2 regions of the Streptomyces sp. NPDC054872 genome follow, and region 2 is predicted to be linked to the other one. Evidence: riboswitches for the same ligand, from Rfam matches in the RefSeq annotation. Region 2 holds a riboswitch; the other holds the start of a gene.
The links. Region 2 has a riboswitch for cobalamin ahead of ACWGIH_RS06395 (ribonucleoside-diphosphate reductase subunit alpha). Riboswitches for the same ligand answer to the same signal wherever they lie in the genome.

Region 1 (14,571 bases), on a different contig from region 2:
GGACGCTGCCGCGACACTCGTCACCGACCTGGGCACCCTGCTCCAGCTGGGCGCGGGTTCCCTGCCGCTCGAGGACGCGGTCAGCGCCCAGGTCGTCGAAGTGCACGGCGACCTGGAGGCGGCGCTGCGCATGGCGGACGCCTTCGGCGTGGTCCGCGCCGACCGCTCGCCGGCCACTGGCTGACACGTCCGAAACGGTCGGCGAAAGACAGCGGGCCCCGGCGGATCGCAATCCGCCGGGGCCCGCTGTTCACGTTCGGACGACCGCGTGCCCACGTTCGTACGACCGCGGCCGTGTCAGTCCGTGCCGGACTCCATCGCGGCCCGGTCCAGCATCGACTCCTCGTCCGTGGTCTCGCCCCGCGAGGCGATCGCCTCGGCGCCGCCGCCGTCCATGGCACCGATCAGACCGGTCGAGGCCGCCTGCGCGGCGCCGATCGGCGTCGGGTGGCCGGAGCCGACGAGGCCCAGGCCCGCGTACTGCTCCAGGCGCGCACGGGAGTCGGCGATGTCGAGGTTCCGCATGGTGAGCTGGCCGATCCGGTCCACCGGGCCGAACGCCGAGTCCTCGGTCCGCTCCATGGAGAGCTTGTCCGGGTGGTAGCTGAAAGCCGGGCCCGTGGTGTCGAGGATCGAGTAGTCCTCGCCGCGCCGCAGCCGCAGCGTCACCACACCGGTGACCGCCGTGCCGACCCAGCGCTGCAGCGACTCGCGGATCATCAGCGCCTGCGGGTCCAGCCAGCGGCCCTCGTACATCAGGCGGCCCAGGCGCCGGCCCTCGTTGTGGTACGCGGCCAGCGTGTCCTCGTTGTGGATCGCGTTGACCAGGCGCTCGTAGGCGATGTGCAGGAGCGCCATGCCGGGGGCCTCGTAGATGCCGCGGCTCTTGGCCTCGATGATCCGGTTCTCGATCTGGTCGGACATGCCGAGGCCGTGCCGGCCGCCGATCGCGTTGGCCTCCATGACGAGGTCGACCGAGGTGGCGAATTCCTTGCCGTTGATGGTGACCGGGCGTCCCTGGTCGAAGCCGATCGTCACGTCCTCCGTGTCGATCTCCACCGAGGGGTCCCAGAACTTGACGCCCATGATCGGGTCGACGGTCTCGAGCCCGGTGTCCAGGTGCTCGAGCGTCTTGGCCTCGTGCGTGGCGCCCCAGATGTTGGCGTCCGTGGAGTACGCCTTCTCCGTCGAGTCCCGGTAGGGCAGCTCGTGTGCGAGCAGCCACTCCGACATCTCCTTGCGGCCGCCGAGCTCCGTGACGAAGTCCGCGTCCAGCCAGGGCTTGTAGATCCGCAGGTGCGGGTTGGCGAGCAGCCCGTACCGGTAGAACCGCTCGATGTCGTTGCCCTTGAACGTGGAGCCGTCGCCCCAGATCTGCACCCCGTCCTCCAGCATCGCCCGCACCAGGAGCGTGCCGGTCACGGCGCGGCCCAGCGGCGTGGTGTTGAAGTACGGGCGCCCGCCCGACCTGATGTGGAAGGCGCCGCACGCGAGGGCCGCGAGCCCTTCCTCGACCAGCGCCTCGCGGCAGTCGACGAGTCGGGTGATCTCGGCGCCGTACGCCGAGGCGCGGCCGGGCACGGAGGCGATGTCGGGCTCGTCGTACTGGCCGATGTCGGCGGTGTACGTGCAGGGGACGGCGCCCTTGTCACGCATCCAGGCGACGGCGACCGAGGTGTCGAGACCGCCGGAGAAGGCAATGCCGACGCGCTCGCCGGTGGGGAGGGAGGTGAGGACCTTGGACATAGGAAGAGTATGCATGACTTCGCATGACCATGCAACGTCACTCACCTCGGCAAGGGAAACACCCCCAATGCGGGCCCGAGCCGTCCACGGCGCTCCCACATGAGGCGATACGGCTGGTGGCAGGCCGCAACGGCTTAATGCATAGGATGTGCAAGTGCTTGAATACCGCATCAGGACGGCCACCGCCGACGACCTCGGCGCCGCACGAGCCGTCATGCTCGACACCGTCTACCACGACTTCGGCACGGGGTACGTGCCGCGCTGGCACGGCGACATCATCGACCTCGACTCCGCGTACCTGAGGCCCGCGCGCCACACCCTGCTCGTCGCGGTGGACGAGAAGGACGGGGAGGTCGCCGCGACGGCCGCCCTCGACTCCCGCGGCCCCGCCCACCCGCCGAACCCGCGATGGATCGCCGAGCGCTTCCCCTCCGGGGAGACGGCGCAGCTGCGTCGCGTCTACGTGCGGGCCGAGCACCGGCGCCGCGGCCTCGCCAGGCGACTGGTCGGCGCGCTGCTCGACTTCGCGTCGGCGGACGGCGGATACCGGTCCGTCTATCTGCACACCGACCCGGCGGTCACCGGCGCCGAGCGCTTCTGGCGCTCCACGGGGAAGGTGGTGCACGACGAGCGCGAGGACTCCGGCGCATCGCGAGTCGTGCACTTCGAAGTGCCCATGCGGCCATAGCCCCGACAGGTCACGACCCGGACCCCAGACACCTCAGGCACCGCAGCGTTCAGACCGCACCCCGGCAGCGCTAATGGAAATGGTTGTCATGTAGTCTTCGTGGCTGTCACCGCACTTCCGGACCCACATCCACCCGAGAACGAGGACCATGCGCTCCGTCCGCCGCCGTCCCCTCATAGCCGGCCTGCTCGTCGCTCCCCTGCTCACCGGCTGCTTCGCCGCCAAGGACGACGCGTCCGGCGGCTCCGCGGAAGGCGCCCGCCTCAAGGTCGCGCTGGCCTTCCCTCCCTCGGAGAACTTCTCCCCGTACGGCGCCGACGCCACCCTCCTCAGCCGCCTCGGCGTCACCGAGGGCCTGACCGAGCTGGACGCGAACGGCGCCGCCGCCCCCGCGCTCGCCGAATCCTGGCAGCAGGAGAACGACCGCAGCTGGCTGTTCACCCTGCGCCAGGCCGGCTTCCAGGACGGCACCCGCGTCACACCGTCCGCCGTCGCGTCGGCCCTCACCCACGCGGGCAAGGCGAAGCCCGTCACCGCCGCCCTGTCGGGAGCCGCCCTCACCGCCAAGGCCGTCGGCGACGACCGGGTCAGGATCACCACCGCCGACCCCGACCCGACGCTCCCGCTGCGCCTGTCGAGCCCCGGCCTCGCCGTGCTCTCCCCGAAGGCGTACGCGAAGGGCGGCAAGGTCAGCCCGGTCGGCACCGCCACCGGGCCCTTCGAGCTCACGAAGACCACCGGCGCCACCGCGGCCACCCTCGACCGCTTCGACGACTACTGGGGCGGCCGCGCCCAGGCGTCCGGCGTCGACGCGCGGTTCATCGCCGACGGCACCGCGCGCACCAACGCCCTGCGCACCGGCGAGGTGGACATCGCCGAGGCCGTCCCCGTCTCCCAGGCCGCGTCCCTCGACAAGGGCCACGGGCGCGAGACCGCCACGGCACGCACCACGGCCCTCCAGCTCAACACGGAGCGTGGCGCCTTCAAGGACCCCGGCCTGCGCGCCGCGGCCCGCGCCGCGATCGACACCTCCGCGCTCGCCGAGGACGTCTACGAGGGCCACGCCGACACCGGCAAGGGCATCTTCGGCCCCGCCCTGAACTGGGCCGACGGAAAGCGCGAGAAGCCCAAGGGCCGGGCGGGGGCGACGGCACCCGGCGGGAAGTCCATCACCCTGGGCACGTACGACAACCGGCCCGAGCTCCCCGAGGTCGCGCAGGTGCTCAAGCAGCAGCTGCAGAAGGCCGGATTCAAGGTGACCCTCGAGGTGCGCGAGTCGTCCCGCATCGAGGGCGACGCCCTGAACGGCACGTTCGACGCGTTCGTCGGCGCCCGCAACACCATGCTCGACACCGGCGACCCCGTGTCGGTTCTCGCCAGCGACTACACCTGCGACGGCAGCTACAACCTCTCGCAGCTGTGCGACACCTCGGTCGACAAGGCCGTGCGGAAGGCCGAGCACACGGCCGACACCGCGAAGCGGCAGGACGCGGCCATGGCCGCCGAGGCCGCGATCCTCGGCACCGACGCCGTCGTGCCGCTGGTCCACCAGCGGATCATCACGGGCGTCGGCGGCTCCGTACGCGGCGAGATCCTCGACCCGTACGAGCGGACGCTGGTCGCCGCCGGCACCAGGCGCTGAGGGCGGCATGCGCAGGAGCCTCGCCCGCACCGGCGGACCGGTGCTGCTGTGGCGCGTGGTCCTCGGCGCGGCGCTGCTGTGCCTGATCGGCCTGCTGCCCTGGCTGTCGCGCACCGACCCGGCGCTCACCGTGCTCAAGGCGCGGGCGGCGGAGCGCACCCCCACCCCCGAGGCCCTGGCGGCCGTCCGCGGCGAACTCGGCCTGGACGAGGGCCCGTTGCGGCTGCTCGGCCAGTGGACGGGCGGGCTCCTGCACGGGGACGCCGGGAGGTCGTGGATCTCCGGTGAAGCGGTGCTGCCCGCCATGGTGCAGGCCCTGGGCGTCTCGCTGCTGCTCATGTCGGCGGCGCTGGTGGTGGCCGTCGTGACGGCGGGCGCGGTGTGCTCCCGCACCCTGTGGCTCGGCTCCCGTCGCCGCCTCTCCGGGCGCCGCACCTCAGGTGGCGGGGCCGCGGTCGTCGCCGCGATGCCCGAGTTCCTGACCGCATCGGTGCTCGCCACCGTGGTCGGCGTACATCTGGGGTGGCTGCCCGCCCTCGGCTGGTACGGGCCCCAGTGGCTCGTCCTGCCCGCGCTCTCGCTGGGGCTGCCCGCCGGTGCCCTGCTCGGGCGGCTCATCGACGACCTGCTGCCCGGCGCCTTCGCCGAACCGTGGACGCGGGCGGCCGCGGCCCGCGGCATCCCGAGCGGACGCATCGCGCGCCAGGCGCTGCGCCGCTGCCTGCCCGGCCTGCTGCCGAACGTCGGCCTCTTCCTCGTGGGCCTGACCGGTGGCGCGGTCGCCGTGGAGCAGATCTTCGACATCCCCGGGCTCGGCCGCACCACGCTGCAGGCCGCGGTGGCGCAGGATCTGCCCGTCCTGCAGGCCGGAACCCTCGCCCTCGTCCTGCTCGCCGCCGTGGCGGGCGGCCTCTTCCGCCTCGCGTCCCGGCTCACGAGCGGTCCGGCGCTGCGGGACGGAGCCCTGCCCACGCTGCATGTCCCGGCGCCGCCCGCACCCAGCCGGCTGCCGCTGCTGTACGGCGGGGTGCTGCTGGGCGTCATCCTCTTCAGCCTGGCCCGGGATCCTCTCGCCCTGGACACCGCGGCCCGGCTCCAGGCACCCTCCTCGGCGCACCCGTTCGGCACCGACGCCCTGGGTCGCGATGCGCTGGCGCGCGTCGGGCACGGCGCCCTGCACACCCTCGCTCTGGCCCTGGGGATCAGCGCGTTCGCCCTGGTGGCGGGCATCCTGCTCGGGCTGCTGCCGCGCTTCTCCGGCCCGCTGCTCGACACGCTGAACGCGATACCGCCGACGCTCGCGGGACTCCTCGTCGCCGGTGTCGCGGGCAGCGGAGCGGCCACCCCCGCGATCGCCGTGGCCGCCGTCGCCTGGGTCCCGCTGGCCGCCCACACCGCGGCCCTGCTCGACCAAGAACGCGCCACCTTGCACCTGACGGCGACCCGGAGCCTGGGGGCGGGGCGGCGCCACCAGCTGCGGCACCATCTGCTGCCCGCGGTGCTGCCGCCCGTCACCCGCCACGCGCTGCTGCGGCTCCCCGCCGTCGCGCTGGCCCTGGCGGCCCTCGGCTTCCTCGGCCTCGGCTCCCAGCCCCCGTCCCCCGAGTGGGGCCTGCTGCTCGCCGAGAACCAGCCCTACGCCGAGCGCGCCCCCTGGGCCCTCCTCGCTCCGGCGGCCGCGCTCGCCCTCCTGGGAGCCTGCGCGGTGACAGCGGCGGGCGGGGTCCCGGCCCCCCGGTGGCTGCGACGCCGACGACGGCCCGACGCACCCCCTCGCCCGCACGAAGTACCGCTCGCGGAGAGGGACTTGACGACATCAGGAGCGGCCGCCGGGTGAGCCATCGACGTCAACTGTCGCCGCCCACGCGGCTCCGGCCCGCCGAGCGGCCACGACGCGAACGGACCTGGCCGCACCTGTCGCCCCTCCTTCGCCTGCTGATCCTGACCCAACTCGCCTTCAACATAGGCTTTTTCGCCGTCCTGCCCTTCCTGGCCGAGCATCTGGGCGCCGTGATCGGCATGGCGGGCTGGCTGGTCGGTCTGGTGCTCGGCCTGCGGACCTTCAGCCAGCAGGGGCTGTTCGTCGTGGGCGGCGCCCTGACCGACCGGTACGGCGTGCGGCCGGTGGTGCTCACCGGCTGCCTGCTGCGGATCGCCGGCTTCGCCTGGCTCGGTTATGCGCAGCAGACCTGGTCGGTGATCGGCGCGGTGCTCCTCATCGGGTTCGCCGCCGCCCTGTTCTCCCCCGCCGTGGAGTCCGAGGTCGCCCGGCAGGCCGTGCTCTGGGAGGAGTCGGGCCGCGGCCCGCGCACCCGTGTCCTGGCCCTGCTCACCGTGGCGGGCCAGGCCGGCGCGTTCCTCGGTCCGCTCGTCGGCGCGCTGCTGCTCTCCGTCGACTTCCGCACCGTCTGTCTGGCCGGGGCGGGGGTCTTCGTCCTCGTCCTCGCCGGGCACCTGTGGCTGCTGCCGCAGCGCATCCCGGGGCGTGCGCGGATGCGCGTACGAGGAGGTGTGGGCGAGCTGTTGCGCAACCGCCGGTTCCTGGCGGTGTGCTGTGCCTACGGCGCCTATCTCCTGGCGTACAACCAGCTCTATCTCGCCCTGCCGGACGAGGTGGAGCGTACGGCAGGGTCGCAGGCGCCGGTCGCCTGGCTCTTCGCCCTCTCCTCCCTCCTTGTGGTGACCACGCAGCTCCCGGTCACCCACTGGGCGGCGGGGCGCCTCGACGAGCGCCGCTCGATGGCGGTGGGGCTCGTGCTCATCGCCGTCGGGTTCGCCGTCGTGGCCGTCGCGCGGCCGGCCGCCTGGACCGGCGTGGCCGGGCTGCTGCCCGCCGCCGGGTTCGTCGTCCTGCTCACCTTCGGCCAGATGCTGGTAGCCCCCGCCGCCCGGGCCTGGGTCCCGGATCTCACACCCGACGGCAGGCTCGGTCTCTACACCGGGGCGCTGTCGTCGGTCTCCGGCCTGATCGTCCTCGCGGGCAGCGCCGTGACCGGCTCGCTCCTGGACGCCGGGCTGCCGCCGTGGGTGCCGTGGCTCGTGCTCGCCGCGATCCCGCTGCTCGCCGTGACGCTGCTGCCGGGCCGCGCCCGGGCCGGGGGCCGGTCAGCCGGCTGACGCGCCGGGCAGCGCCGACACCGTGAGGGCCGCCAACTCCTCGGGGGTGCGCGGCCCGCCGCCCGCCTCGGCCAGCAGGCCCTTCGTCCGCAGCAGCTCCGCGACGGCGATCCCCCAGGGCAGGCGAAGGCCCGCCCGCGCGAGGAGTTCGCGGTGCGCGAGCATCTCCGCGACCGGCCCGGTGCGTACTCCCGAGGGGGTGAGCAGGGCCGCGTCGTCGGCCCAGCGGAGGGCCAGGTCCACGTCATGGGTGGCCATCACCACGGTCGTTCCCGCGTCCCGCAGGCCTTGCAGAGTGGTCAGGAGGCGTTCCTGGCCGTCGGGGTCGAGTCCCGCGGTCGGCTCGTCGAGGATCAGGACGCGGGGTCGCATCGCCACGGCGCCCGCGATGGCCGTGCGCTTGCGCTGGCCGTAGGAGAGCAGATGGGTGGGGCGGTCCGCCAGCGCGCTGATGTCGAGCGCGGCGAGCGCCTCGGCGACTCTGCCGCGCACCTCGGTGTCCGGCAGCCCCAGGTTCAGCGGCCCGAAGGACACGTCCTGTTCGACGGAAGCGGCGAAGAGCTGGTCGTCCGGGTCCTGGACCACCAGCTGAACGGTGGTGCGCAGCCGGGTGAGCCCCTTGCGGTCGTACGTCACGGGGGTGCCCCCGAGCGTCAATCCGCCCTGGTCCGGGCGGAGTCCGCCGCTCAGGAGCCGCATGAGGGTGGTCTTGCCGCTGCCGTTGCGTCCGAGCAGCGCGAGGGCGCGCCCCTCGGTGACGTCGAAGTCCAGGCCGCTGAGGACGGTGGGCCCGTCCTCGTACGCGTAGGAAGCGGCGCGCAGGGCGACCAAGGACCCGCTCGGCTCGCTCATGGGAGAACCCTTTCCAGTACGAGAGTGAGGACCGTGAGGCCCCCGAGGAGGGCCGCGCTCGCAACCACGAAGGGCCGCGAGATCCTGGCGTCGGGCACCAGCACCCGCAGGGTCCCGTCGTATCCGCGTCCGGCCAGCCCGGCCTGCAGCCGGCTCGCCCGGTCGAAGGCCCGTACGAACGCGGTGGCGCCGAGACCGCCGAGGGAGCGCCAGGTGGCGGCCCGGGTGGTGTGGCCGAGCCGCGCGGCCTGCGCCTGCCGGATCCGGCTCATGGAGTCCAGGAGCAGGAAGCTCATCCGGTACATGACCAGGGCCACGTCCACGACCGGCGCCGGTACGCCCGCCTTCACCAGGCGGGGCAGCAGGTCCGACATGGGGGTGGTGAAGGCGAACAGCAGGACGCCGAGCGAGGCCGCCGACGTGCGCAGGAGCAGTCCGCCCGCCCGCTCGGGTCCGCCGTCCGCGAGCGTGACGAACCCTTCGGGCGCGCCCAGTTGGACGATCAGGGTCAGGGCGCCGGTGACGCAGAAACCCAGGGGCACGCGGTAGGCGCGCCACAGTTTGCGCGGCGGCACACCGGCGGGTCCGAGCAGCACGGTGAGCGCGGCGACGAGGACCAGGGCAGCACCCGGCCAGGGCGGCAGGGAGACGGCGAGGACGGTGAGGCCGAGCCCGAGCACGGCTTTGTCCACGGGGTGGCGGCGGCGCCAGCGACTGCTGTGCGCCGCCGCGTCGATGGGCAGCACGCCGGGTCAGACCTGCCCGGTCCCGGCCCGGGAGCTCTCCCCGTCGGCGGTCCGCTCCTCCGCGGCCCCCTCCTCCGCGGCCGCCTCGGTCCGCGCCGCCTCGGCACCCTGGCGGCGTCCCCTGCGCAGACCGAAGTAGTAGGCGAGGACGCCCGCGCCGAGCGCCGCCTGCAGCGCGAAGAGCGCCGACTCGATCTCCCCGGAGGGGGGTTCGTACAGCGGCGAGAACCAGGGCTCGTAATCCGGCTCGATCTCGGTGATCGCGGTCTCGGCCTGGGCGTCGGACCCGGCGAACGGCTCCTTCTCGTCGTCGCCGAGACCCAGCGCGAGCGGCAGCACCGCCAGCGCGGCGACGATGAGGAGGAGCAGAGCGTTGATCTTCGTGTTCCGGCTCATCAGGCGCTGGCCCCCGTCTCCGTCTCGGTCTTGCTGTCGGTGGTCTTACTGTCGGTGGCCGCCTTCGCGGACGGCTTCTTGCCCTGGAGCAGCACGCCGAGCCGCGTGAGCTCGCCCTTGCTCGACTGCACGAGCAGCCGCATCACCACGACGGTGAGCAGTCCCTCGCTGACCGCGAGGGGGATCTGCGTGACGGCGAAGATGCCGCCGAACTTGCCCAGGGCGCCGATGAATCCGCTGCTGGGGTCCGGGAACGCCAGGGCGAGCTGGACGCTGGTGACGCAGTACGTGGACAGGTCGGCGACGAACGCGCCGAAGAACACGGCCACCATGAGCGGCACGTCGTACCGCTTCAGGAGCCGGTAGACGGCGTATCCGGCCCATGGACCGACGATCGCCATGGAGAACACGTTGGCGCCCAGCGTGGTGAGCCCGCCGTGGGCGAGCAGCAGCGCCTGGAACAGCAGCGTGATGGTGCCGAGCACCGCCATGATCGGCGGCCGGAACAGGATCGCGCCGAGCCCGGTCCCCGTCGGGTGCGAGCAACTGCCCGTGACGGAGGGGATCTTCAGCGCGGAGAGGACGAAGGTGAACGCTCCGGACGCACCCAGGAGCAGTGTGCTCTCCGGGTGTTCCTTGACCTCACGGGTGAGGGAGCGGACTCCGTGGACGACGAACGGCGCGGACGCTACGCCCCAGGCGATCGCGTGCGCCGGCGGGAGGAAACCCTCGGCTATGTGCATGGCTAAGCAGACCCTCTCCAGCACCTCGTGGATGGACAACGCGCCTTGGCCGGTCTCCTGGCTGACGGGTCGTACCGACCGGACTCCGCCTTCCCGGGCGCGTGTTGCGCCCAGTGGCTGCCGCGAGGGCTGGAGCCGGACTTCCCGATCACAGTGGCGAGGGCCGCACCGGCATCACACCGATTTCCCGAGCACCAAGGCGTGGTGACCCTAGTGCGGAATCGAGTGGCCTGACAACTTGCGGGACCGCCTCACCTGTGGCACGCGCGAGCGCACATGACCAGGGCGTACGCCCCTGGTCAGCCCATGTGCACCAGCCTGTGCGCGCCCGTCGTACGCCCCTTCGCGCATGTCCCCGCCCGTCGGGCCCCTTCCCCTCCGTGTCTCACCTCACGGTCCGGAATGTGATCAGTACCGCCCCAGGAGCGCGACCACCCTTTAGCCTGATCCGTGCAGCTGGTTCGCCCTGTCCGCCAGGCAGAGGTGTCGTAAGAGGGAACCCGGTGGGAATCCGGGACTGCCCCGCAGCGGTGAGTGGGAACGACCGCCGTCATACGCACTGGATCCGAGCATGGACCCGGGAAGCGACGGCCAGTAGGGGTCTGCCTCGGCAGATGTGCCCGCGAGTCCGAAGACCTGCCCGTTGCCCGCATGTGATCCCTCATGTGCGGACATCCCGGTGACCTCGTGGGCGGGTCGGCGTACAGATCAGGTGGAGCAAGCACCGCGCGGTTGGCGCGTGTCCGTCCGCCCGGTCCGTCATCCCTTCGCGTCCGTGTCCCGTCCCCGGGATGCTCAGGAGTCATCTCGCGAAGGAGATTTCCGTGACAGCGAAGTCCGCGGCCGCGGCAGCACGGGCCACCGTGTACGGCTACCCCCGCCAGGGCCCCGACCGGGAACTGAAGAAGGCCGTCGAGGGCTATTGGAAGGGCCGTGTCAGCGCCGACGCCCTGCGGGAGACCGCGGCGCGGCTGCGCCGGTCCACCTGGCGGCACCTGGCCGACGCCGGCATTCACGAAGTGCCGACCGGCGACTTCTCGTACTACGACCATGTCCTGGACACCAGCGTCATGGTCGGCGCCATCCCGCACCGGCACCGCGAGGCCGTCGCCACCGACCCCCTCGACGGCTACTTCGCGATGGCCCGCGGCACGCAGGACGTGGCGCCGCTGGAGATGACCAAGTGGTTCGACACCAACTACCACTACCTCGTGCCGGAGCTGGGCCCCGACACCGTCTTCGCCGCCGACTCCGCCCAGCAGGTGGCCGAGCTCAAGGAGGCCGTCGCGCTCGGCCTCGCCGCACGCCCGGTCCTCGTCGGCCCGGTGACCTATCTGCTGCTCGCCAAGCCCGCGCCCGGCGTGGCCGCCGACTTCGAGCCGCTCACGCTCCTCGACCGGCTCCTTCCCGTGTACGCGGAAGTCCTCGCCGACCTGCGCGCGGCGGGCGCCGAATGGGTGCAGCTCGACGAGCCCGCCCTGGTCCAGGACCGCACCCCGGCGGAGCTCAACGCCGCCGCCCGCGCCTACCGCGACCTCGGAGCGCTCACGGATCGGCCTCGACTCCTCGTCGCCTCCTACTTCGGCAGGCTCGGCGAGGCCCTGCCCGTGCTGGCCAAGTCACCGGTCGAGGGACTCGCCCTGGACTTCACGGAGGCCGCCGCCGGCCAGTTGCAGGATCTCGCCGCCGTCGGCGGACTGCCCGGCAAGCGCCTCGTCGCGGGTGTCGTCAACGGGCGCAACATCTGGATCAACGACCTGGAGAAGTCCCTCTCCACCCTGGCCACGCTCCTGGGCCTCGCCGACCGGGTCGACGTCTCCGCGTCCTGCTCCCTGCTGCACGTCCCGCTGGACGCCACCGCCGAACGGGACATCGACCCGCAGGTGGCCCGCTGGCTGGCCTTCGCCCACCAGAAGGCCACCGAGATCGCCACGCTGGCGCGTGCCCTGGCCCAGGGAACGGACACCATCACGGCCGAACTGGCCGCCAACCGCGCCGACCTGGCGTCCCGCTCGGGTTCGGCCCTCACCCACGACCCGGCGGTACGCTCCCGTGTCGCCGCCATCACGGACGCCGATGCCCGTCGCGTCCACGCCTATCCGGAGCGTGCGGCGGCCCAGCGGGCCCGCCTGAACCTGCCACAACTGCCCACGACCACCATCGGTTCGTTCCCCCAGACCACCGAACTGCGCACCGCACGCGCCGACTTGCGCGCGGGCCGCATCGACGCGGACGGCTACGAGGAACGCATCCGCGCGGAGATCCGCGAGGTCCTCGCCTTCCAGGAGAAGGCGGGCATCGACGTCCTGGTGCACGGCGAGCCCGAACGCAACGACATGGTGCAGTACTTCGCCGAACAGCTCACCGGCTATCTCGCCACGCAACACGGCTGGGTCCAGTCGTACGGCACCCGCTACGTACGCCCGCCGGTCCTGGCGGGCGACATCTCACGGCCCGAACCGATGACGGTGCGCTGGACGTCGTACGCCAACTCCCTCACCGACCGCCCCGTGAAGGGCATGCTCACCGGACCCGTCACCATGCTCGCCTGGTCCTTCGTCCGCGACGACCAGCCGCTGGGTGACACCGCGCGGCAGGTCGCCCTGGCCCTGCGCGACGAGGTCAACGACCTGGAGGCCGCGGGGACTTCGGTCATCCAGGTGGACGAGCCCGCGCTGCGCGAGACGCTGCCGCTGCGCGGCGCCGAGCATGCCGCGTACCTGGAGTGGGCCACGGAATCCTTCCGCCTCACCACCAGCGGCGTGCGACCGGACACCCAGATCCACACGCACATGTGCTACGCCGAGTTCGGTGACATCGTCCAGGCCATCGACGACCTCGACGCCGACGTCATCAGCCTGGAGGCGGCCCGCTCACACATGCAGGTGGCACGCGAACTGGCCGAGCACGGCTACCCGCGCGAGGCGGGCCCCGGCGTCTACGACATCCACTCCCCCCGTGTCCCGAGCACCGAGGAGGCAGCGGCCCTGCTGCGCAAGGGACTTGAGGCCATCCCCGCGGATCGCCTGTGGGTGAACCCGGACTGCGGCCTCAAGACCCGCGGCTGGCCCGAGACCAAGGCCTCCCTGGAGAACCTGGTCGCGGCGGCACGGGAGGTGAGGGCGGAGCTGCCTTCGGGCTCCTGACCGCGAAGTGTGAGTGGGGGCGGTCATGTGCGAATCGATAGCCGCCCCGCTCCTTCATCGAGCGCCACCTGCGCACCCTGAACCCCGCCCTTGGGCCCCTCACCCCCCATCCGCATGAGCCACCCGGGACAACAGCCCATGCAACTTCTCCCGCTCCTTGGGACCGAGCGGGGCCAGCAGCTCATCGGTGACCCCCCGCGCCACCTCAGCGGACTCCCGCAGGAAGTCGTGGCCCGCGGGGGCGAGGGCCACGATGCGGCGGCGTCGGTCGTCGGGGGCGGGACGGCGTTCGACGAAGCGGAGGCGTTCCAGGTCGTCGACCAGGCCGACGATCGCACTGGGGTCGTAACCCAGCTCCTGGCTCAGCTTGCGCTGTACCGCGCCCTCCACCGTGGCCAGGTAGCGCAGCAGTGCGTAATGGCGCAGGCGCAGGCCGGATCTCTGGAGGGCCGCGTTGAAGAGCTGACCCGAGCGCAGGCCGAGGCGGTAGAGCAGATAGCCCGCGTCGGCGTGCAGGCCCCGCATCCAGGGCGTGCCTTCGTCCCCGGGTCCTTTCTCCACGGGTGACCGCTTCTTCACGGGCTCGGCGGTGAGCTTCCGGCTGGTCATGAGGGGCGCACTCCCTGATCGGCGGTTCGTCGGCGGACGTCGGTGGTCGGCCGAGGACTCGGCGGGCATCGGCTCCGCTGTATCCCTTGTGCCCGCCAACCCCTCACTTCTCGCCCCCTGGTGAAAGGGTTTCAGCACGGGACTCGTACGCCATGGGTCTGAGCGGGCCGGGTCGCCACCCGGTCGAGCCGTACCCCGCCGCTGCACCCATTCGTGTCCGTGTCGGTGGACCCCGAGCGTTGGGCCGGGTGGGTCGCTGGTGTGGTCCGTTGTGCCGAACCGGCGGCGTGGGGGAATTTTCTGAGGCGGTGTCGGCAAGGCCTAGGTTCCGAGGTTTTTCCGCCTCCAACCCCGTCGAACCGGATCTTCCGAGGATGAGGAATCACTCATGGCTGACCGTCACGCCGGCCCTCCCGGCCAAGCTGCCCGTCCCGCCCGTCCTGCCCGACTCGCCTTCTTCGCGGTGAGTGTGCTGGGCGCGTTCGCCTTGACGGGGTTGCCGGTGGCCGCGGCTGTCGCGCCGCCCGCGCCGCCTCCGCCGGTGCCTGCGCCGCAGTCCTCAGCGGCGCCGGCGCTCCCGTCGGCTGCGCAGACGACAGGTGCCGACAAGCCGTCAGGGGCCATGCTGCAGGCGCTTCAGCGTGATCTGGGGTTGTCGGGTGCGCAGGCGCGCATGCGGTTGGTGAACGAGGCGGAGGCGGGGACCCGGGCCGGTCGGCTGCAGACCGCGCTGGGCAAGAACTTCGCGGGCGCCTGGGTGCAGGGTGCGACCTCCGCCCGCCTGGTGGTGGCGACCACCGATGCCGCGGACGTGACCGCCATCAAGGCGGAGGGGGCGCAGGCCAAGGTCGTCACGCATGGTCTGGGCGAGCTTGAGGCGCTCACG
Region 2 (14,571 bases):
GGCGCGAGGTCACGCGCCCGGAGCACCTCGGGGTCCACCCCGATGCGCGGCACGTCATGGTGCGAGTCGACCGCGGTGTCGCCGTGCCCCGGGAAGTGCTTGGTGCAGGCCGCGACGCCCGCGGACTGCAGCCCCTCGACGTACGCGGCGGTGTGCCGGGCCACCAGGAGGGGGTCCGAACCGAAGGACCGTACGCCGATGACGGGGTTGTCCGGGTTCGAGTTGACGTCGGCGGACGGCGCCCAGTTGAGGTTGACGCCGCACGCGGCGAGCCGGCGGCCCAGCTCGGCGGCCACGTCCCGGGTGAGGCCCGTGTCGTCGATGGCGCCGAGGGCGTGGTTGCCGGGGAAGGAGGAGCCGGTGCGGACCTCAAGGCGGGTCACGTCACCGCCCTCCTCGTCGATGGCGACCAGGACGTCGTCACGCTCGGCACGCAACTGGGCCGTCAGAGCGGCCAGTTGTTCGGGCGAGGCGATGTTGCGGCCGAAGAGGCCGACCGAGGCGAGCCCTTCGCCGATCCTGCGCAGCAGCCAGTCCGGCGCGCTGGTCCCGACGAAGCCGGGCTGCAGGACGGTCAGGGCGTCGCGGGTCAGGCCATCTTTTGGATTGAACGCAGTGGTGGGGCTGGTGAGTGTCGTCATATGGCGGTTATCCCTTCACGGCACCGTCGGTCAGACCGCTGACGGCCCTGCGCTGCAGGAAGACGAAGAGGACGAGGATCGGGATGGCGAAGAGCGAGGCGGCGGCCATGGTGGCGCCCCAGTCGTCGCCGAAGGCGGTCTGGAAGCCGGACAGCCACACCGGGAGCGTCTTGGCCTCCGCCTCCTTGTTGAGGACAAGGACGAGCGGGAATTCGTTCCAGGCGGTGATGAAGCCGAAGAGCGAGGTCGACATCAGGCCGGGTGCGAGCAGCGGCAGGATCACCCGGCGGAACGCCTGCATCCGGGAACAGCCGTCGACCATCGCCGACTCCTCCAGCTCGCGCGGCACCGCGGCGACGAAGCCGCGCAGCGTCAGGAGCGTGAAGGGCAGGATCATCACCATGTAGAAGAGGGTGAGGGGAACGAGGCTGTTCAGCATGTCGGCGTCGCGCACGATGATGTAGATCGCGATGACCATGACTTCCCAGGGCGCCATCTGGGCCAGCATGAAGCCGATGATGAAGCCCTTGCGGCCCTTGAAGCGCATCCGGGCGAGCGCGAACGCCGCCGCGAGGCCGATGATCAGCGAGAAGATCACGGCGAGGAGCGTGACGGTGAGCGAGTTGCCGACCATCGTCCAGAAGTGCTCGGCGTTCACGGCCGTCTTGAAGTGCTCGAACGTGGCGTCGGTCGGGAACCACACCGGGTCCTCGCTGATGATGTCGCCGGTCGGCTTGAAGGCCGTGGCGAACATCCAGTAGACCGGGAAGACGAGGCCGATGAAGAGCACGACGGCCACCGCGTTGGGCCAGATGCGACGGACCACCGACGAACGCGACGACCTCGACGAAGCGGTGCGGTTCACAGCTCGTCCTCCTCTTGCTTGAGCACGATCCGCAGGTAGAAGGCGGTCAGGGCCAGCAGGATGACGATGGTGAGCAGCGCGATCGCCGCACCCATGCCGAAGTGCTGGTTGCCCATGCCCTCGATGTAGGCGTAGACGGGCAGGATCTCGGTGAGCCGGTCGGGGCCGCCCTCGTTGAGCGCCATGACCTGCGCGAACGCCTTGAAGACCCAGATGATCTCCAGGAACGTCGTCGCGTAGAGGAAGGGCCGCAGGTAGGGCAGCGTGACGTTCGTGAAGCGTTTCCAGGCGCCGGCGCCGTCGAGCGACGCGGCCTCGTAGAGCTCCTTGGGGATCACCGTCGTCGCGGCGTACAGGTTGATCGCCACGAAGGGGACCGACATCCAGACGATGAGAGTGATGACCACGAAGAACGTGGAGTACTGGGTGCCCATCCAGTCGTAGTCGGCCATCGAGTGCCAGCCGGCCTTGTCCAGGACCCAGTTGACGACGCCGAAGCGCTGGGCGAACAGCCACTGGTAGACGGTCGTCGCCGCGATGACCGGCATCGCCCAGGCGAGCACGAGACCGACCAGGAGGAACGTTCGCATCCGCTTGCCGAGCCGTGCGAGCAGCAGGCCCACCAGGGTGCCGATCAGCATGATCAGTGCGACGTTGATCGCGGTGAAGGCGATCGAGCGGCCTGTGACGCGCCAGAAGTCCTCGCCGCTGAGGACCTCCTTGAAGTTGTCGATCCCGTTCCACTCCGTGAGGTGGAGGATGAACTGCCTCATGTTGAGGTTCTGGAACGACAGCATCCCGTTGTTGACCAGCGGCCAGCCGAGGAACAGCAGGGTGGCCGCGAGCGCGGGAAGCAGCAGCAGGTAGGGACCGAGCGACCGGGCCCCCGTGCGGGGCTTACCCGGATCCGCCGGCCGACTGTCCGATTTCAGATCCTCCGTCGGGCCGGAGGGCGGCCGTTCGGTCTGCACGGTCATGCTTCGCCATCTCTTTCGTGGGCATCGCGGAACGCAGCGCTGAGCCGGGGCACCGGGCCCGGGGTGGTGAAGACACCCCGGGCCCGGGGCCCCGGCGGGAGCGCGTCCTTACTGCTTCTGCGCCAGGCGCTTGTTGAGCTCGCCCTCGACCTGCTTGGCCGCGGCGTCGTTCGACTTACCGTTCAGCACCGCGGTCATGTAGTTCTTGATCGGGTTCGGCGGGTTCTCCACCGCGGCCCACTCCGGGATCAGCGGGGTGGTGCCGCCACCGGCGGTCGCGGGGGCCATGGCCTCGGCGGCCGGGTTGCCCTTGAGCTGGGCCTCCAGGGCCTGCTTGTTCGGGATGACGCCGCCTTCCTTGGCGAGCGCACCCTCGAACTTGTCGTTCAGCGCGATCTTCAGGAACTCCTTGGCGAGCTCCTGCTTCTTGCTGGTCGCGGCCACGGCGAGGTTCGATCCGCCGAGGAAGACGCCCTCGGGCTTGTCGGCCGTGGCACCGGGGATGGTGAAGTAGCCGATGTTGTCCTTGAACTTCTTGTCCTTGCTGGCCTCGATCGCGGTCGCGGCCTCCCAGCTCATGCCGATGAAGGCGCCGGTCTTGCCCTTGGCGAAGACCTCGGCCTGCTGCGGGGTGGCCTCGTCCTTGTTCTTGGGGGCCTTGGAGAGGTCCGCGAACTGCTTGTACGTCTTCATGGCCGCGGCGACCTTGGGGTCGGTCAGGTTGGAGACGTACTTGTCGCCGTCCTTCTTGACCAGCTCGGCGCCCTCACCGATGGTCAGGCCGACGAAGTGGTACCAGTTCTGGCCCGGCAGGTAGATCGGCTCGGCGTCCGTCTTGGACTCGATCGTCTTGAGGTCCTTGAGGAACTCGGCGCGGGTCTTGGGGGTGTCCTTGAGGCCCGCGTCGGCCCAGACCTTCTTGTTGTAGATGACGACGCGGTTCAGGACGAACCACGGGGCGGCGTACTGCTTGCCGTCCACGACCGAGGACTTGTTGATCGACTCGGTCCAGTCGGCGCCGACGCCTTCCTTGAGGTCGCTGAGGTCGGCGAGGCCGCCGGTCTTGGCGTACGCGGCGGTCTGGGTGTTGCCGATCTCGAAGACGTCCGGCGGGTTCTCCTCGGAGAGGGCCGTCGTCAGCTTCTGCTGGATGCCGTTCCACTGCTGGACTTCGAGCTTCAGCTTGGCGCCGGTCTTCTTCTCGAAGGCGGCCTTGACGTCCTTGGTCCAGCCTTCGGGCGTGGAGCCGTCCATCGCCCAGAGCGTCAGGGTCTCCCCCTTGAAGCCGTCCGCCCCGGTCTTCGCGTCGTCCTTGTCGTCGCTGCCACAGGCCGCGATCGAGACCAACATGCCCGCGACACCGATGGCCGCTATGAGCTTGCGCTTCACGTCACCCTCCTCAAGGGATGCGCCAGTCAACCCCCCACCCGCAGCGACCAAATGGACCGAGATCTGCCCGTGGGACTGGAACCTGGTCTTTAATGGTGTAGACCAGTACGGGGAGCTTGGCCTAGACCTTTAGGGGTGTCAAGGGTGTATAAGAAGGGCTGTCAGGTCCGTTATCGGACCGACACCTGAGCGGGCACAGTAAGCCCGGCCCGGTACGTGCCACGATGTGAGCCGCGACAGACGGAGGAGCCGGTGACGGCAGCAGGAAGGCGGGCCATGGGCACCGAGGCGGGGAGTACGGAGACCGAGGCGGGTACGTCAGCGCCCATGGAGGCCCCGGACACCGGCTCGGCCGCGGCAGTCGGCCGCACCGCACGCGTGCCCAAGTACTACCGCCTGAAGCGGCACTTGCTCGACATGACGGAGACCCTGCCGCCCGGCACCCCGGTCCCTCCGGAGCGCACCCTGGCCGCCGAGTTCGACACCTCGCGCACGACGGTGCGCCAGGCCCTGCAGGAGCTGGTCGTCGAGGGCCGCCTGGAGCGGATCCAGGGCAAGGGCACCTTCGTGGCCAAGCCGAAGGTCTCCCAGGCGCTGCAACTCACCTCGTACACCGAGGACATGCGGGCCCAGGGCCTCGAACCCACCTCGCAGCTCCTGGACATCGGGTACATCACCGCCGACGACACCCTCGCCGGACTGCTCGACATCTCCGCGGGCGGCCGGGTGCTCAGGATCGAGCGCCTGCGGCTTGCCAACGGCGAGGCGATGGCCATCGAGACGACGCACCTCTCCGCCAAGCGCTTCCCGGCCCTGCGCCGCTCCCTGGTGAAGTACACCTCGCTCTACACCGCACTCGCCGAGGTGTACGACGTCCACCTCGCGGAGGCCGAGGAGACCATCGAGACCTCGCTCGCCACCCCGCGCGAGGCCGGCCTGCTCGGCACGGACGTGGGCCTGCCGATGCTGCTCCTGTCACGGCACTCCCTGGACGGCGGCGGCCAGCCGGTGGAGTGGGTCCGCTCGGTCTACCGCGGCGACCGCTACAAGTTCGTGGCACGCCTCAAGCGCCCCACGGACTGACCCGTTCCTCCCAAAGGACTCTTCCGGGGTCTGGCGCAGATCACCTTGCTGCTCTACGTTCCTCCCGTCATCGCATGATGAACGGGAGGACGAGCCGGTGCGCACAGCGAATCCCCGATCCATCGTCATCTGGACCCTCGTCGGGCTGGTCGGCGCCGCGGGCTGGACCGTCCTCGCGCTCTCGCGCGACGAGGAGGTGTCGGCCGCCTGGATGGTGGCCGCGGCCCTCGGCTCGTACGCCATCGCCTATCGCTTCTACTCCAAGTTCATCGTCGTCCGCGTCCTGAGGGTCGACAAGAAGCGGGCCACCCCGGCGGAGCGCCTGGACAACGGCATCGACTTCCACCCGACCGACCGCCGTGTCCTGCTCGGGCACCACTTCGCGGCGATCGCGGGCGCGGGGCCGCTGGTGGGGCCCGTCCTTGCCGCGCAGATGGGGTACCTGCCGGGCACCATCTGGATCATCGTCGGAGTGATCTTCGCGGGCGCCGTGCAGGACATGGTCGTCCTCTTCTTCTCCACCCGGCGCGACGGCAAGTCGCTCGGTCAGATGGCGCGCGAGGAGATCGGGCCCTTCGGCGGGGCCGCCGCGCTGCTCGCCGCGTTCGCCATCATGATCGTCCTGCTCGGAGTGCTCGCGCTCGTCGTCGTCAACGCGCTCGCGGACTCACCGTGGGGCACCTTCTCCATCGCGATGACCATTCCGATCGCGCTCTTCATGGGCTTCTACCTGCGGATCCTGCGCCCCGGCCGGGTCAGCGAGGTCTCCCTCATCGGGATCACCCTGCTGCTCCTCGCGCTCGTCGCCGGGCGCTGGGTCGCCGAGTCGTCCCTCGCGGACACGTTCACGCTGGCGCCCTCGACGCTGGTCATCTGGCTGGTGGCGTACGGATTCATCGCCTCGATCCTGCCGGTGTGGATGCTGCTCGCGCCGCGCGACTACCTCTCCACGTTCATGAAGATCGGCACGATCCTGCTGCTCGCGCTCGGCGTCGTCATCACGCTGCCGACGATGAAGATGGACCCGGTGACCGACTTCGCCTCACGCGGCGACGGGCCCGTCTTCGCCGGGTCGCTCTTCCCGTTCGTCTTCATCACCATCGCCTGCGGGGCCCTGTCCGGCTTCCACGCGCTGATCTCCTCGGGCACCACACCGAAGATGGTCCAGAAGGAGACGCAGATCCGGATGATCGGCTACGGCTCCATGCTGATGGAGTCGTCGGTCGCGGTCATGGCGCTCGTCGCGGCCAGCATCATCGACCCCGGGCTGTACTTCGCGATGAACGCGCCCGCCGGCGTCATCGGGGACAACGTCCAGGCAGCCAGCCAGGCGGTCGCGAACTTCGGGTACTCCATCTCCCCCGAGGAACTCGCGCAGGCGGCCAAGAACGTCGAGGAGTCCTCGCTGCTCTCGCGCACCGGTGGTGCACCCACGCTCGCGGTCGGTGTCTCCGAGATCTTCTCGAAGGTCACCGGCGGCTCCATGAAGGCGTTCTGGTACCACTTCGCGATCATGTTTGAGGCGCTGTTCATCCTGACCGCGCTCGACGCGGGCACGCGCGTGGGCCGGTTCATGCTGCAGGACATGCTCGGGAACGTCTACAAGCCCTTCAAGAACGTCAGCTGGAAGCCCGGTCTCATCATCACGAGCGCGGCCGTCACCGGCCTGTGGGGCTACTTCCTGTGGGTGGGCGTGCACGAGCCGCTCGGCGGGATCAACCAGCTCTTCCCGATCTTCGGCATCTCCAACCAGCTCCTCGCCGCGGTCGCGCTCGCCGTCTGCACGACGCTCCTGGTGAAGTCCGGGCGCCTCAAGTGGGCCTGGATCACGGGCATTCCGCTCGCCTGGGACGCCACGGTGACGCTCACCGCGAGCTGGCAGAAGGTGTTCTCCAGCGACCCGCGTGTGGGCTTCTTCCAGCAGCGCTCGAACTACCAGGACGCCATCGACGCGGGCAAGGTCCTGCCACCGGCCAAGAACATGGACGACATGCACACCGTCGTCACCAACTCCACCGTGGACGGCGTCCTTTCGGCCGCTCTCGCCCTGCTCATCATCGTCGTGATCGCGGACGCGGCACGGATCTGCGTGAAGCACGTCCGCAACCCGCAGTCGTCGAAGCTGAGCGAGGCCGAGTACGTGGAGTCGAAGCTGACCGCGCCCGCCGGGCTCATCGCGACACCGGAGGAGAAGGCCGAACTGGCGGCGGCGAAGGCAAGGTCGTCCGACGACGCGCAGGTCCCGTCATGACGTGGGTGCTGCGCGGCCTGCGCTGGGTGCGGTGGTACGCCCGGGAGTTGACCGATGAGTCCGCGTACGACCGTTATGTGGAGCACACGCGGAGGACCCATCCCGGGGCATCCGTCCCCTCCCGGCGGGAGTTCGAGCGAATGCGGACGGACCGCCAGGAGTCCGACCCGAGGCAAGGGTTCCGCTGCTGCTGAGCCCGCGCCGACCAGGCACATCGACGCGTCCGGTATCCGGACGGGGGTTCCATAGATCAATCCTCTCGCTTAGATTTCCCGCACGTTAAAGGTGGGATAAGCGAGGGAGCGGAGCCGCGAAGTGTCAGATGCGCCTGAAGTGAGCAGACCGGTGATCACGCCGGTCCGGGTGGTCGTTGCCCTCTGTCTCGTCGCGCCGTTCGTGGCGATGCTCTGGGTGAGCTCCTACGCGAAGGTCGAACCGACCTTCATAGGCATCCCGTTCTTCTACTGGTACCAGATGCTGTGGGTGGTCATCTCGACCGCTCTCACCATGATCGCCTACAAGCTGTGGCAGCGTGACCAGCGCGCCCGCAAGGCCGAGCAGGCCCAGGGGGGTGCGACCCGATGAACGAGCTCGCAGCGGACACGGGCGGCGTCAACGGCATCGCCCTCGCCGTCTTCATCTTCTTCTTCGCCGCCGTCACGGCGATGGGCTTCCTGGCCGCGCGCTGGCGCAAGGCCGAGACCGAGAGCCTGGACGAATGGGGCCTGGGCGGCCGGTCGTTCGGCACCTGGGTCACGTGGTTCCTGCTCGGCGGCGACCTCTACACGGCGTACACCTTCGTGGCCGTCCCGGCGGCGATCTACGCGGCGGGCGCGGCCGGCTTCTTCGCGGTGCCGTACACGATCCTCGTCTACCCGCTGATCTTCACCTTCCTGCCGCGCCTGTGGTCCGTCTCGCACAAGCACGGATACGTGACCACCTCCGACTTCGTGCGCGGACGCTTCGGTTCCAAGGGGCTCTCGCTGGCCGTCGCGGTCACCGGCATCCTCGCCACGATGCCGTACATCGCGCTCCAACTGGTCGGCATCCAGGCCGTGCTCGACGTCATGGGCGTCGGCGGCGGCCCGGACACGAACTGGTTCATCAAGGACCTGCCGCTCCTGATCGCGTTCGCGGTGCTCGCCGCGTACACGTACTCGTCGGGCCTGCGCGCGCCCGCGCTGATCGCGTTCGTCAAGGACGGTCTGATCTACCTGGTCATCGCCGTGGCGATCATCTACATCCCGATCAAGCTCGGCGGCTTCGACGAGATCTTCCAGGCCGCGAACGACAAGTTCTCGGCGGCGAACGACGCGGCGGGCAAGCCCGTCGCGGGTCTCGCGCCGGGTGAGGCCGGGCAGTGGACCTACGCCACGCTCGCGCTCGGCTCCGCGCTCGCGCTGTTCATGTACCCGCACTCGATCACGGCGACGCTCTCCTCCAAGAGCCGCGACGTGATCCGCCGCAACACCACGATCCTGCCGCTGTACTCGCTGATGCTGGGTCTGCTCGCGCTGCTCGGCTTCATGGCGATCGCGGCCGGGGTGAAGGTCGAGAACGGCCAGCTGGCGATCCCGCAGCTGTTCGAGAACATGTTCCCCGACTGGTTCACCGGCGTCGCGTTCGCGGCGATCGGCATCGGCGCGCTCGTGCCGGCCGCCATCATGTCCATCGCCGCCGCGAACCTCTTCACCAGGAACATCTACAAGGACTTCCTCAAGCCGGACGCGACACCCGCGCAGGAGACCAAGGTCTCCAAGCTGGTCTCGCTCCTGGTGAAGGTCGGCGCGCTCGCCTTCGTCCTCACCATGGACAAGACGGTCGCGATCAACTTCCAGCTCCTGGGCGGCATCTGGATCCTGCAGACCATGCCCGCGCTCGTCGGCGGCCTGTTCACGCGGTGGTTCCACCGCTGGGCGCTGCTCGCGGGCTGGGCGGTCGGCATGGTCTACGGCACGGCCGCCGCGTACGGCGTCGCCTCGCCCACCCAGAAGCACTTCGGCGGCTCGTCCGACGAGATCCCGGGCATCGGCGAGATCGGCTACATCGGCCTCACGGCGTTCGTCCTGAACGTGGTGGTCACCGTGGTCATGACCTTCGTCCTGCGCGCCATGAAGGCCCCTGACGGCATCGACGAGACGTCTCCCGGCGACTACACGGCGGACGCGGGCGACCCCGGCGTCGTGGAGGAGCTGCCGCCGGCCACGGTGGGAGCGCCGGGCGGGCACTGAGTCCTCTCCGTACGTACGTGACGCGGGCCGCCGGATCCGACTCCGGCGGCCCGCTGTCGTGTGCGGATCAGGAGGTCTTACGAGGCCTTGTAGAGCCCGGTCCTGACCCGCCCCGCCGCCTTGGCCGCGGAGGAGATCACCAGGTCCTTGTGCGGGCCCGCGTCCACCAGGACGAGCACGCCGCCGACCCGCACCTCGGCCTTGTAGTACCGGGTCTCCTCGTCGTAGTCGTCGCCGCCCTCGTACCGCGTGCTCTCCAGGATCGCCTCGTCGCCGATGCCCGGCAGGTCCTCGGCCACGTGATGCTCCACCACCGGGGCCGCCTCGGTGTCCACGGTGACGCTGGGGCACACCTTGTGGAGTTGTCGGCGCAGTTCGACGTGGCGCTCGGCCCGCGCGTCCGGCATCGAGACCAAGGTCTGGGAGAGGACGGGGTCCCCCTCGTCGGCGATCGCGCCGGGGAAGGGAAGGATCATGTGGCCGGCGCTGGTTCCCCGCATGCCGGACAGCTCCGCGCTCGCCCCGCGGCCGGCCTCGCACCCGCCCCAGTCGCCGCCCCCGTAGTGCTGGTTGAAGCCGCCCGTGGTGCCGTTGACCACCTTGGCCCGCGCGCCGACGGCCTTCGCCGGCAGCAGCGCCGCCTTCAGCTCGGCGTCCGTGAAGACCTTGCCGGGGTCCACGTCTCCGTCGACTCCGGCCGCCGTGGCCGGGGGGCGCGCGGGCTTCGTCTCCGCCTTCTCGCCGCCCTCCCCGCACCCGGTGAGCAGCATCAGCACCACCGCCGCACAGCCCGCGCCCCGCCCTCGCACGCCGTCTCCCCCTGGTCGCCCATCAGTTCGGCGCCACCCTAGGGGATACGCGCGCCGACACAAGATGTGGGGCTGACTCCCAGAGCCAGCACAAGATGTATGCTCGTGCTCGCTGTCGCCGCAGGGGAATCCGGTGCAAGTCCGGAACTGTCCCGCAACGGTGTATGAGTGCGCATTTGTCGTGCTCTCTAGTCCGAAGACCTGTCGACAGCGCATCCGTTCCGACCGGTCCGGGTGCCGACGACGTCCGGGCCTCGTGGAATGGGCTGGTGGACGCGGAGCGCAGCCCTGCCCAGGGCGGGCCCCCGTGTGTCACTCACCCCTCCCCAAGGCCCTGAGCCGAGCGAGGGAGTGCTCCACGTGACCATCGCGCCAGCCGAACCTGCGTCAGCGCAGAACACCGGCGGTCAGCAGACCGCCGACGGCCCAGGAACCGCGCTGCTGCGTACCCTGACCGACCTCACCGCCGACCTCCCCGACGCCGACCCCGGCCGGGTCGCCGCCGCCGCGCTGCGGGGCCGCTCGGCCAAGGCTGATGTGGCGGAGCTGCGGGAGCTTGCGACCGAGGCCGCGGCCGGCCTCATCTCCGAGGACCCGACGTACTCGCAGCTCGCGGCCAGGCTCCTCAGCCTCAGCATCCGGGACGAGGCCGCGTCGCAGGGCGTGCGGTCCTTCTCCGACTCGGTCGCCGTGGGGCACCGCGAGGGTCTGATCGCGGACCGTACGGCCGCGTTCGTCACCGATCACGCGGAGCGCCTCGACGGTCTCGTGGAGGCCGCCCTCGAGGACGGCGCCGACTTCCGTTTCGGCTACTTCGGCCTGCGCACCCTGCACAGCCGCTATCTCCTGCGCCACCCGATCACCCGGCACGTCATCGAGACCCCGCAGCACTTCATGCTGCGCGTGGCGAGCGGTCTGGCCGAGGACGGCTCCACGCGCTCGGTGGACGAAGTCGCCGCGCTGTACCGCCTGATGAGCCGCCTGGACTACCTGCCGTCCTCGCCGACGCTCTTCAACTCCGGCACCCGGCACCCGCAGATGTCCTCCTGCTACCTCCTCGACTCCCCGCTGGACGAGCTGGACTCCATCTACGACCGCTACCACCAGGTCGCGCGCCTCTCCAAGCACGCGGGCGGCATCGGCCTCTCGTACTCCCGCGTCCGCGCCCGCGGTTCGCTGATCCGCGGCACGAACGGGCACTCCAACGGCATCGTTCCGTTCCTGAAGACCCTGGACGCCTCCGTCGCCGCCGTGAACCAGGGCGGCCGTCGCAAGGGTGCCGCCGCTGTCTACCTGGAGACGTGGCACTCCGACATCGAGGAGTTCCTGGAGCTGCGCGACAACACGGGTGAGGACGCGCGCCGCACGCACAACCTCAACCTGGCGCACTGGATCCCGGACGAGTTCATGCGCCGGGTCGCCGCCGACCAGGACTGGTCGCTGTTCTCCCCGGCCGACGTGCCCGAGTTCGTGGACCTGTGGGGCGACGCGTTCGACGCGGCCTACCGCAAGGCCGAGGCCGCCGGGCTGGCCCGCAAGACCATCCCGGCCCGCGAGCTGTACGGCCGCATGATGCGCACCCTGGCGCAGACCGGCAACGGCTGGATGACCTTCAAGGACGCCGCCAACCGCACCGCCAACCAGACGGCGGAGCCCGGCCACACCGTCCACTCCTCCAACCTCTGCACGGAGATCCTGGAGGTCACGGACGACGGCGAGACGGCAGTCTGCAACCTGGGCTCGGTGAACCTCGGCGCGTTCGTGGACACGGCCGCCGGTGACATCGACTGGCAGCGGCTCGACGAGACCGTCCGTACCGCCGTCACCTTCCTCGACCGCGTGGTCGACATCAACTTCTATCCGACCGAGCAGGCCGGGAAGTCGAACGCCCGCTGGCGCCCGGTGGGCCTGGGCGCCATGGGTCTGCAGGACGTCTTCTTCCAGCTGAAGCTGCCCTTCGACTCCCCCGCCGCGCGTGCCCTCTCGACGCGTATCGCCGAGCGCATCATGCTCGCCGCGTACGAGGCGTCCGCCGACCTCGCCGAGCGCAATGGCCCCCTGCCCGCCTGGGAGAAGACCCGCACAGCGCGCGGCGTCCTGCACCCCGACCACTACGGCGTCGAGCTGACCTGGCCGGAGCGCTGGGCGGCGCTGCGGGAACGTATCGCCGCGACCGGTATGCGCAACTCGCTGCTTCTCGCCATCGCGCCGACCGCCACGATCGCGTCCATCGCGGGCGTGTACGAGTGCATCGAGCCGCAGGTCTCCAACCTGTTCAAGCGCGAGACGCTGAGCGGCGAGTTCCTCCAGGTCAACGCCTACCTGGTGGAGGAGCTGAAACGGCTCGGCGTCTGGGACGCCCAGACCCGCGAGGCGCTGCGCGAATCCAGCGGCTCCGTACAGGGCTTCAGCTGGATTCCCGCCGAGGTGCGCGAGCTGTACCGCACCGCGTGGGAGATCCCGCAGCGCGGCCTGATCGACATGGCCGCCGCGCGCACGCCGTTCCTGGACCAGGCGCAGTCCCTGAACCTGTTCCTGGAGACGCCGACCATCGGCAAGCTCTCCTCGATGTACGCATACGCCTGGCAGCAGGGTCTGAAGACCACGTACTACCTGCGTTCGCGCCCGGCGACCCGCATCGCCCGCGCGGCGGCCGGCAAGAGCGCCGAGTCCGCTCCCGCCCCCGTTCCCGCACAGGTCTCGGCCGAAGAAGCCGTCGCCTGCTCCCTGGAAAACCCCGAGTCCTGCGAGGCCTGCCAGTAATGAGCTCCACCACGAACGCCGAGAAGAACCTCCTCGACCCGGGCTTCGAGCTGACCCTGCGCCCGATGCGCTACCCGGACTTCTACGAGCGCTACCGCGACGCGATCAAGAACACCTGGACCGTCGAGGAGGTCGACCTCCACTCGGACGTCGCCGACCTCGCCAAGCTCTCGCCCGGCGAGCAGCACATGATCGGCCGCCTGGTCGCGTTCTTCGCCACCGGCGACTCGATCGTCTCCAACAACCTCGTGCTCACGCTCTACAAGCACATCAACTCCCCCGAGGCCCGGCTCTACTTGAGCCGTCAGCTCTTCGAGGAGGCCGTGCACGTCCAGTTCTATCTGACGCTGCTCGACACCTATCTGCCCGACCCGGAGGACCGCGCCGCGGCCTTCGACGCGGTCGAGGAGATCCCCTCCATCCGCGAGAAGGCCGAGTTCTGCTTCCGGTGGATGGACTCCGTCGAGAAGATGGACCGCCTGGAGACCAAGGCGGACCGGCGTCGCTTCCTGCTGAACCTGATCTGCTTCGCCGCGTGCATCGAGGGGCTCTTCTTCTACGGCGCCTTCGCCTACGTCTACTGGTTCCGCTCGCGCGGTCTGCTGCACGGCCTGGCCACCGGCACCAACTGGGTGTTCCGCGACGAGACGATGCACATGAGCTTCGCCTTCGACGTCGTCGACACCGTCCGCAAGGAGGAGCCGGAGCTCTTCGACGACGCGCTGCAGACGCAGGTCACGGACATGCTCAAGGAGGCCGTCGAGGCCGAGCTGCAGTTCGCGCGCGACCTGTGCGGTGAGGGCCTGCCCGGCATGAACACCGACTCCATGCGCGAGTACCTGCAGTGCGTCGCCGACCAGCGGCTCCAGCGGCTGGGCTTCGCTCCCGTCTACGGCTCCTCAAACCCGTTCTCGTTCATGGAACTCCAGGGAGTCCAGGAGCTGACCAACTTCTTCGAGCGGCGCCCTTCGGCCTACCAGGTCGCGGTCGAGGGTTCGGTCTCCTTCGACGACGAGTTCTAGGGCCTCAGACTGCCGCGAGCTGCGTGGGGCGCGGGGGGCCTCACGCAGTTCGCGGTCGATCCGGCGGTCGTGGACGTACCCGACGAGCGAGGGCGCGGCCAGCAGGAGGAGGACGGCCAGGACGGTCACGTATCCGAGGAATGTGTTCATGTCCTCACTGTCCTGCGCGCCGGGCCCGCGCGTCAGTGGCAGGACTGCCACACACCATCGACTTACTGCCACTCCTGCGGCACACTGGCGACATGCTGAAGGCCGGGACCCTGAAGAACGTGGCAGCCGTGCTGCTCGACGGCGTCAATCCCTTCGAACTCGGTGTCGTCTGCGAGGTGTTCGGGCTCGACCGGAGTGACGCGGGCCTTCCCGCGTACGACTTCGCGGTGGTCGCCGCGGAGAGCGGGCCGCTGAGCAATCACGCCGGGTTCACGATCACCACTCCGTACGGCCTCGACCGGCTCGAAGAGGCCGACCTCATCACCGTTCCCGCAGGCCAGGCGTTCGTGGACCGCGAGTACCCCGAGGACCTGCTCGACGCCCTGCGCC

Region 1: another riboswitch for cobalamin. It lies ahead of metE (5-methyltetrahydropteroyltriglutamate--homocysteine S-methyltransferase); the one in region 2 lies ahead of ACWGIH_RS06395 (ribonucleoside-diphosphate reductase subunit alpha).

What each region holds. Positions count from the first base shown of each region.
Region 1 is NZ_JBSGYY010000014.1:5,813-20,383, reverse strand. It holds gene ACWGIH_RS18765 (winged helix-turn-helix transcriptional regulator) at 1-184, shown strand, start outside; gene argG (argininosuccinate synthase) at 298-1,746, opposite strand; gene ACWGIH_RS18755 (GNAT family N-acetyltransferase) at 1,901-2,434, shown strand; gene ACWGIH_RS18750 (ABC transporter substrate-binding protein) at 2,583-4,076, shown strand; gene ACWGIH_RS18745 (ABC transporter permease subunit) at 4,084-5,913, shown strand; gene ACWGIH_RS18740 (MDR family MFS transporter) at 5,928-7,193, shown strand; gene ACWGIH_RS18735 (energy-coupling factor ABC transporter ATP-binding protein) at 7,182-8,045, opposite strand; gene cbiQ (cobalt ECF transporter T component CbiQ) at 8,042-8,791, opposite strand; gene ACWGIH_RS18725 (energy-coupling factor ABC transporter substrate-binding protein) at 8,798-9,187, opposite strand; gene ACWGIH_RS18720 (energy-coupling factor ABC transporter permease) at 9,187-9,930, opposite strand; cobalamin riboswitch at 9,961-10,144, opposite strand; cobalamin riboswitch at 10,371-10,588, shown strand; gene metE (5-methyltetrahydropteroyltriglutamate--homocysteine S-methyltransferase) at 10,755-13,076, shown strand; gene ACWGIH_RS18710 (MarR family winged helix-turn-helix transcriptional regulator) at 13,176-13,685, opposite strand; gene ACWGIH_RS18705 (carbohydrate-binding protein) at 14,308-14,571, shown strand, end outside.
Region 2 is NZ_JBSGYY010000004.1:120,507-135,077, reverse strand. It holds gene ACWGIH_RS06445 (glycoside hydrolase family 3 protein) at 1-641, opposite strand, end outside; gene ACWGIH_RS06440 (carbohydrate ABC transporter permease) at 649-1,455, opposite strand; gene ACWGIH_RS06435 (carbohydrate ABC transporter permease) at 1,503-2,483, opposite strand; gene ACWGIH_RS06430 (extracellular solute-binding protein) at 2,592-3,872, opposite strand; gene ACWGIH_RS06425 (GntR family transcriptional regulator) at 4,149-4,955, shown strand; gene ACWGIH_RS06420 (carbon starvation CstA family protein) at 5,053-7,206, shown strand; gene ACWGIH_RS06415 (YbdD/YjiX family protein) at 7,203-7,400, shown strand; gene ACWGIH_RS06410 (DUF3311 domain-containing protein) at 7,522-7,791, shown strand; gene mctP (monocarboxylate uptake permease MctP) at 7,788-9,437, shown strand; gene ACWGIH_RS06400 (hypothetical protein) at 9,515-10,246, opposite strand; cobalamin riboswitch at 10,346-10,469, shown strand; gene ACWGIH_RS06395 (ribonucleoside-diphosphate reductase subunit alpha) at 10,607-13,009, shown strand; gene ACWGIH_RS06390 (ribonucleotide-diphosphate reductase subunit beta) at 13,009-14,031, shown strand; gene ACWGIH_RS06385 (helix-turn-helix domain-containing protein) at 14,274-14,571, shown strand, end outside.